Regions from separate parts of the Inmirania thermothiophila genome, predicted to be linked through region 1. Evidence: predicted binding sites of a transcription regulator. Region 1 holds the regulator's gene; each other region holds the start of a gene.
What was found. The regulator sigma-54, encoded in region 1, starts transcription at its own class of promoters, with help from an activator protein. The targets are predictions, from matches to a motif close to TGGCANGNTNCNTGCTT.
Positions count from the first base shown of each region.

Region 2: EDC57_RS03810 (PEP-CTERM sorting domain-containing protein) is a predicted target of sigma-54. The motif match lies at 1,252-1,268, and genes of this name have one in related genera.
Region 3: flgB (flagellar basal body rod protein FlgB) is a predicted target of sigma-54. The motif match lies at 786-802, and genes of this name have one in related genera.

Region 1 is NZ_RJVI01000003.1:286,144-288,403, reverse strand. It holds gene lptB (LPS export ABC transporter ATP-binding protein) at 1-578, shown strand, start outside; gene EDC57_RS12095 (RNA polymerase factor sigma-54) at 650-2,086, shown strand; gene hpf (ribosome hibernation-promoting factor, HPF/YfiA family) at 2,129-2,260, shown strand, end outside.
Region 2 is NZ_RJVI01000001.1:774,496-776,755, forward strand. It holds gene lnt (apolipoprotein N-acyltransferase) at 1-1,155, shown strand, start outside; gene EDC57_RS03810 (PEP-CTERM sorting domain-containing protein) at 1,309-2,260, shown strand, end outside.
Region 3 is NZ_RJVI01000001.1:822,525-824,784, forward strand. It holds gene flgA (flagellar basal body P-ring formation chaperone FlgA) at 1-656, opposite strand, end outside; gene flgB (flagellar basal body rod protein FlgB) at 836-1,231, shown strand; gene flgC (flagellar basal body rod protein FlgC) at 1,234-1,647, shown strand; gene EDC57_RS04060 (flagellar hook assembly protein FlgD) at 1,660-2,260, shown strand, end outside.

The DNA.
Region 1 (2,260 bases):
TGGGGCTGGTGGCCGCGGATGCCGGGCGCATCCTCCTGGACGGCGAGGACATCACCCGCCGCCCGATGCACCTGCGCGCCCGCGCCGGCCTCGGCTACCTCCCCCAGGAGCCCTCGGTCTTCCGCCGCCTCACGGTGGCGGAGAACATCCTCGCCGTCCTCGAGACGCGCCGCGACCTCGACCCCCCGGCGCGGCGCTCGCGCCTGGAGGCCCTCCTCGAGGAGCTGCACATCGGCCACCTGCGCGCACAGCCGGCGCTGTCGCTCTCGGGGGGCGAGCGGCGGCGGGTCGAGATCGCCCGCGCCCTCGCCGCCGAGCCCCGCTTCATGCTCCTCGACGAGCCCTTCGCCGGAGTCGATCCGATCTCGGTCCTGGACATCCAGCGCATCATCGCCCACCTGTGCCGGCGCGGCATCGGCGTCCTCGTCACCGACCACAACGTGCGCGAGACCCTCGGCATCTGCGGCCGCGCCTACATCGTCAACGCCGGCCGCGTCATCGCCGCCGGCACCCCCGAGGAGATCCTCGCCGACGAGCAGGTCCGGCGGGTCTATCTCGGCGAGGGCTTCCGCCTCTGATCCCTGCAGCGGCAACGGGGCTCGGGTAGAATGACGGCCAAGATGAGCACCGCGGCCGCCAGCGCCAGCCCATGAAACAGACCCTGCAGCTCCGCCTCGGGCAGCACCTGACCATGACGCCGCAGCTGCAGCAGGCGATCCGCCTGCTGCAGCTCTCGACCCTGGAGCTGCAGGCCGAGATCCAGCAGGCGCTGGAGTCCAACGTGATGCTGGAGCTCGAGGAGGAGGGCGAGCAGGAGACCGAGGCGGAGGTCGCCGCCGAGGCCGCGGCGGAGGAGGCCGGCGAGCGCGAGCTCGGCGGCGACGGCGGCGAGATCCCGGACGAGCTCCCCGTCGACAGCTCCTGGGAGGACGTCTACGACGGCGCCGTCCTCTACGGCGGCGGCGGCGGCGACGAGGACGAACGGGGCCTCGAGCCCGTGAGCCACGACGGCGAGTCCCTGCGCGACCACCTCACCTGGCAGCTCGAGCTCACCCCCTTCAGCGAGCGCGACCGCCTCCTCGCCACCCTCATCATCGACGCCATCGACGAGGACGGCTACCTCGGCGCCGGGCTCGAGGAGATCGTCGCCGCGGCGGGGCCGGAGGTCACCGTCGAGGAGGCCGAGGCGGTGCTCCACCGCATCCAGCACTTCGACCCGCCGGGGGTGGGGGCTCGCAGCCTCGCCGAGTGCCTGCGCATCCAGCTCCTCGAGCTGCCGGAGGAGACACCCTGGCGCGCCCAGGCCCTGCGCCTCGTGGACGGCCACCTCGAGACCCTCGCCGCCGGCCGCCACGCCGAGCTCGCCGAGGCCCTCGGCGTCGATCTCGAGGCGCTGCGGGAGGTGGTGGCCCTGGTGCGCTCGCTCAATCCGCGCCCCGGCAGCAGCCTCCCCGGGCCGCCGCCCGAGTACATCATCCCCGACGTCATCGTGCGCAAGGAGGAAGGGGTCTGGCGGGTCGAGCTCAACCCCGAAGCGACGCCGCGCGTCCGCATCAACCCCCGCTACGCCGCCCTGGTGGGCCGGGGCGGCGCCGACGGCACCTGCCTGCGCAGCCACCTGCAGGAGGCGCGCTGGCTGATCAAGAGCCTGCGCAGCCGCAACGAGACCCTGCTCAAGGTGGCCACCTGCATCGTCGAGCGCCAGCGCGGCTTCCTCGAGCACGGCGAGATCGCCATGAAGCCGCTGATCCTGCGCGACGTGGCCGAGGCCGTCGGGATCCACGAGTCCACCGTCTCCCGCGTCACCACCCGCAAGTACATGCACACCCCGCGCGGGATCTTCGAGTTCAAGTACTTCTTCTCGAGCCAGATCGCCACCGACGACGGCGGCGCCGCCTCGGCGACGGCGATCCGCGCCCTCATCCGCAAGCTGGTGGAGGCGGAGAACCCGGCCCGACCGCTGAGCGACGCCATGATCGCCCGCCTGCTGGGCGAGCAGGGGATCCGCGTCGCCCGCCGCACCGTGGCCAAGTACCGGGAGGCCATGGCCATCCCATCGTCGAGCGAGCGCAGGCGGCTCGTCTGAGCCCCTGCCGGGACCCAGGACCCGAGCCAAGAGGAGCCGAGCATGCAGATCAACGTCACCGGCCACCACGTGGAGGTCACCGAGGCGCTGCGCAACTACGTGCTGGAGAAGTTCGAGCGCCTCGAGCGCCACTTCGACCACGTCACCAACGTGCACGTGATCCTCAGCGTGGAG
Region 2 (2,260 bases), on a different contig from region 1:
CGGCGGCTCGCGCCCGCGGGGGGGGTGCGCGCGGGGCTCGCCTTCGCCGCCCTGTGGGCCCTCGCCGAATGGGTCCGGGCGCGGCTGTGGGCCGGCTTTCCCTGGCTCGAGGTGGGGGTGGCGCAGGTGGACGGCCCCCTCGGGGGCTGGCTTGCCGTGCTCGGCCCCTACGGCACGGGGGGCGTGGCCCTGGCCGGGGCGGCGGTGTTCGCGGCGGGTGTCAAGAAATCCGACAGGTGGGCGGGGGCGGCCCTGCTGGCCGCGGCGGTGGCGGGCGGGGCGGTCCTCGGGGCGGTGCCGTGGACACGGCCTGCGGGGCCGGCGCGCAGCGTCGCCGTCGTGCAGGGCAACATCGCCCAGGACGTCAAGTGGGCGCCGGAGGCGGTGCTGCCGACCCTGGAGCGCTACCTGGGCATGAGCCGTCCGCTCTGGGGCACCGACCTGGTGGTCTGGCCCGAGACCGCGGTGCCGCTCTTCCTGGACGAGGTGGAGGCCGGGTTCCTGGACGCCCTCGCCGCCGAGGCGGGCGCCGCCGGCACCACCCTGGTCACCGGCATCCCCCTGCGCGACGCCCCCGGCGGGCCCTACTACAACGGGGTCGTGGTCGCGGGGGGCGGGGCCGGGGCGGTCTACCGCAAGCGCCATCTGGTGCCCTTCGGCGAGTACTATCCGGGGCGGGCCTGGCTCGGGGGGCTGTTCCGCATCCTCGACGTGCCCATGTCCGACTTCGCCCCCGGCCCCCCCGACCCCGCGCCGGTGGCGGCGGCGGGGATGCGCCTGGGGATCACCATCTGCTACGAGATCGCCTTTCCGGCCCTGGTCCACGGCGACGGCGGCGCGGCGCTGCTGGTCAACGTCAGCAACGACGCCTGGTTCGGCGACTCGCTGGCCCCCCACCAGCACCTGCAGATCGCCCGCGCCCGCGCCCGCGAGGCCGGCCGCTACCTGGTGCGCGCCACCAACACCGGCGTCTCCGCCGTCATCGGTCCGGACGGGCGCGTGCTCGCCCGCGGCCCGCAGTTCGCCCCCGCCGTGGTGCGGGCCGCGGTGCGGCCCATGGCCGGGCGCGGGCCCTATGCGCGGCTGGGCGACGGGCCGGCGCTGGCCGGCCTCCTGGGGCTGGTGGCGGCCGCCGCCGCCCGCAGGCGCCGCTGAGGGCGGGCCCGCCGAGCCCCTGCGCGGTGTCAGTTTTTTTTACAGCGCGCCCGGGGATTTCCTGAACGATCCTGGAAAAACAAAGGGTTGCGTGCCTGGCATGCCGCGTGCATGGACTGCCGTGGAGTCCACGCAGGCAAAGGAGGAGTCGCCATGAGAGGCGGAACACGATTGGGCCTGGCCGCGGCCCTGGCCTTCGGCGGGTGGGGTCTCGCCCACGCCGCCGCCATCGCACCGGCGAGCTACACGGACACCCTCGCGGTGGGTGAGACGGTGGTGGTGAGCAAGACGGTGACCACCGACCCGACCCTGGATTTCGTCGACTTCTACTTCCTCGCCGACAACACCGGCAGCATGGGCACCGTCATCGGCAACGTGCAGAGCGTGGCGACGAGCCTGCTCGGCTCCCTCAGCACCACCTACAGCAACGCCGCCTTCGGCGTCGGGCGCTACTTCGGCGACCCCAGCGAGGGGGTCGGGTTCGACAACGCCTACGACGTCCTCCAGCCCATCACCACCAGCACCACCGCGGCCACCACCGCCATGGGGAACTGGATCGCGTTCGGCGGCGGCGACGCCGCGGAGGCGAACCTCTACGCCCTCCACCAGGCGGCCACCGACGGCGCCGATACCGCAGGGCCCGGGACCGGCAGCGGCGAGGCCACCGGCTGGCGTGCCGGGGCGCAGAAGGTGATCCTGTGGTTCGGCGATATCTTCGGCCACCAGGACACGGTGACCCTCGCCGATGCCATCGCCACCCTGACCGGCGAGGGCGTGATCGTGGTCGGCTTCAACAGCACCGCTGCGGGGACCGGCATCGACGGGTCGTTCGCGGACGGTACCGGCGATGGGCGGAACCAGGCCTCGGCCATCACCACGGCCACGGGGGGCGCGCTGGTCAACGACTTCGTCTCGGTGCCGACCGGGGATCTCGTCAGCACCATCGTCAGCGCCGTGGGGACGGCCACCGCCACCTTCGACCTCTCGCTCTTCGTCTCCGGCGGTGACACCTCCGGCCTCAACGTCAGCTTCGCCTGCACCGACCCGGCGGGCTGCGACGACGTGACCGGCGGCGAGTCGCGCACCTTCTCCATGACCATCACCG
Region 3 (2,260 bases), on a different contig from region 1:
TCGTTGCGCACCCGCACCCGCGCGCCCAGGGGGGCGTCGCCGAGGGCGCGGCCGCTGCTGCGCACCCGCACCGGCCCGGCGCCGGCCTCGAGCACCACCCGCTCGCCGCGACGGACGAGGCGCGGCGGGCGCAGGGCCGCGGGGCTGACCACCTCGCCGGGGCGCAGCGGGCGCAGCGTCTCCTGGCCCACCGCCCGCTCGAGGGCGTCGAGGTAGCCCGCGGGCAGGGCGGCGAGGTCGCGCCGCTCCACCCGCAGGTCCTGCGCCGAGAGCGTCCGTCCGCGGGGCACGGGACGCGCCGCCACCACCACCGGGACGAGGCCGCGCACGGTCACCGACACGTACAGGGACCAGGGCCGCGGCCCCGGGCAGCGCACCCCCACGACGCGGCGGCCCACCGCGCGGCTGCCGGGGGGGTCGAAGGTCTCGAGGGCGCCGGCGCATCGGGGCAGGCGCAGGCGCGGGTCGAGGGCGCCGGCCCGCACCTCGATGTGCTCGGCGGCGGCCCCCGCGGCGGCGCGGGCATGGGCCTCGGCGGCCCGCCGGACGGCGTCGAGGGGCTGCAGGGCCGCCCGTCCGGACGCCGGCGCCGCCGCGAGCAGGAGGGCAAGGCAGGCGACGAGGCTTCGCTGGGTCATGGCTGCGACGCTCTTCATGGAGGCCTGCGCAAGGCCGTGCAAGCGCCGTGCCGGGCGGCGGCGCGGCGGCAAGGGCTTGCCGCCCCCGCCGCCGCCCTTGCCGCCGCCGTCCGCCCCGGGGCGCGTCGTCACGGGGCCGCGGCGGGTTGGCACGCCTCCTGCATCGGGGTGGGCGCAGGCTCAAGGAATCCGCGCAAGTGCCGATGAAGACCGATCCGCTGTTCGGAATCCACGCCAAGGCGTTGACGCTTCGGGCGCAGCGCGCCGGAATTCTGGCGTCCAACATCGCCAACGCGGACACCCCGCACTACAAGGCGCGCGACCTCGACTTCCGCGCCGCGCTGGCCGCGGTCGAGGGGCGTGCCGTGACCCTGCGGCGCACCGACGCCCGCCACCTGCCCGCGCCCGATCTGCTGCCCACCGCGGTGGCACTGCGCTACCGCGTCCCGGTGCAGCCCTCGCCGGACGGCAACACCGTCGATCCCCATGTGGAGCGTGCGGCCTTCGCCGACAACGCGCTGCGCTACCGCGCGAGCCTGCAGTTCCTCGGCGGCCGCATCCGGACCCTCCTCACCGCGATCCGGGGGCAGTAGCCATGTCGCTGATGCGCATCCTCGACATCTCCGCCCAGTCCCTTGCGGCCCAGTCGGTGCGGCTCAACGTCACCGCCAGCAACCTCGCCAACGCCAACAGCGAGGCGGGCTCGCCCGAGGCGGTCTACCGGCCGCGCCATCCGGTCTTCGCCGCCGTCCTCGATGCCCAGCGCCGGGATCCCGCCGCCGTCGGGGTGCGCGTGGCGGCGGTGGTGGAGAGCCAGGCGCCGCCGGAGAAGCGCTACGACCCCGGCCATCCCCTCGCCGATGCGCAGGGCTACGTCTACCTGCCGCGCATCGAGGTGGTGGAGGAGATGGCCGACATGATCTCGGCCTCGCGCAGCTACGAGGCCAGCGTCGAGGTCTTCAACACCGCCAAGGAGCTGGCCCTGCGCACCCTGGCGCTGGGCCAGTAAGGAGGAGCCGCGATGAGCACCATCGCCGACGTGGCCGCCGCCATCAACCCGCCCCAGGAGAGCCGCAGCGGGCCGCGCGACCGCCTGGGGCAGGAGGACTTCCTGCGCCTGATGGTGACGCAGCTGCGCAACCAGGACCCCTTCAAGCCGCTGCAGAGCGGGGAGTTTCTCGGCCAGATCGCCCAGTTCGGCACGGTCTCGGGGATCCAGGACCTGCAGCAGGCGTTCCGCGACTTCGCCGATTCCATGCACGGCGAGCAGGCCCTGCGGGCCGCCGCCCTGGTGGGTCGCAGGGTCCTGGTGCCGGGCGACGCGGTGCGCTTCGACGGCGAGCCCGTGCGCGGCGCGGTGGAGCTGGATGCGCCGGCCACGGAGCTGCGGCTCCGCGTCCACGACGCGGCGGGGGCGCTGGTGCGCACGGTGCCCCTCGGCGCCCACGAGGCCGGCCGGGTGGCCTTCACCTGGGACGGCCTCGACGACGCCGGTGCCCCCGTGCCGTCGGGCCGGTACCGGCTCGCGGTGGAGCGCGTCCGCGACGGCGAGACCGTGTCCCTGCAGCCGCTGGTGGCGGCACCCGTGGAGAGCGTCACCCTGCGCGCCGGCGGCGGGGCGC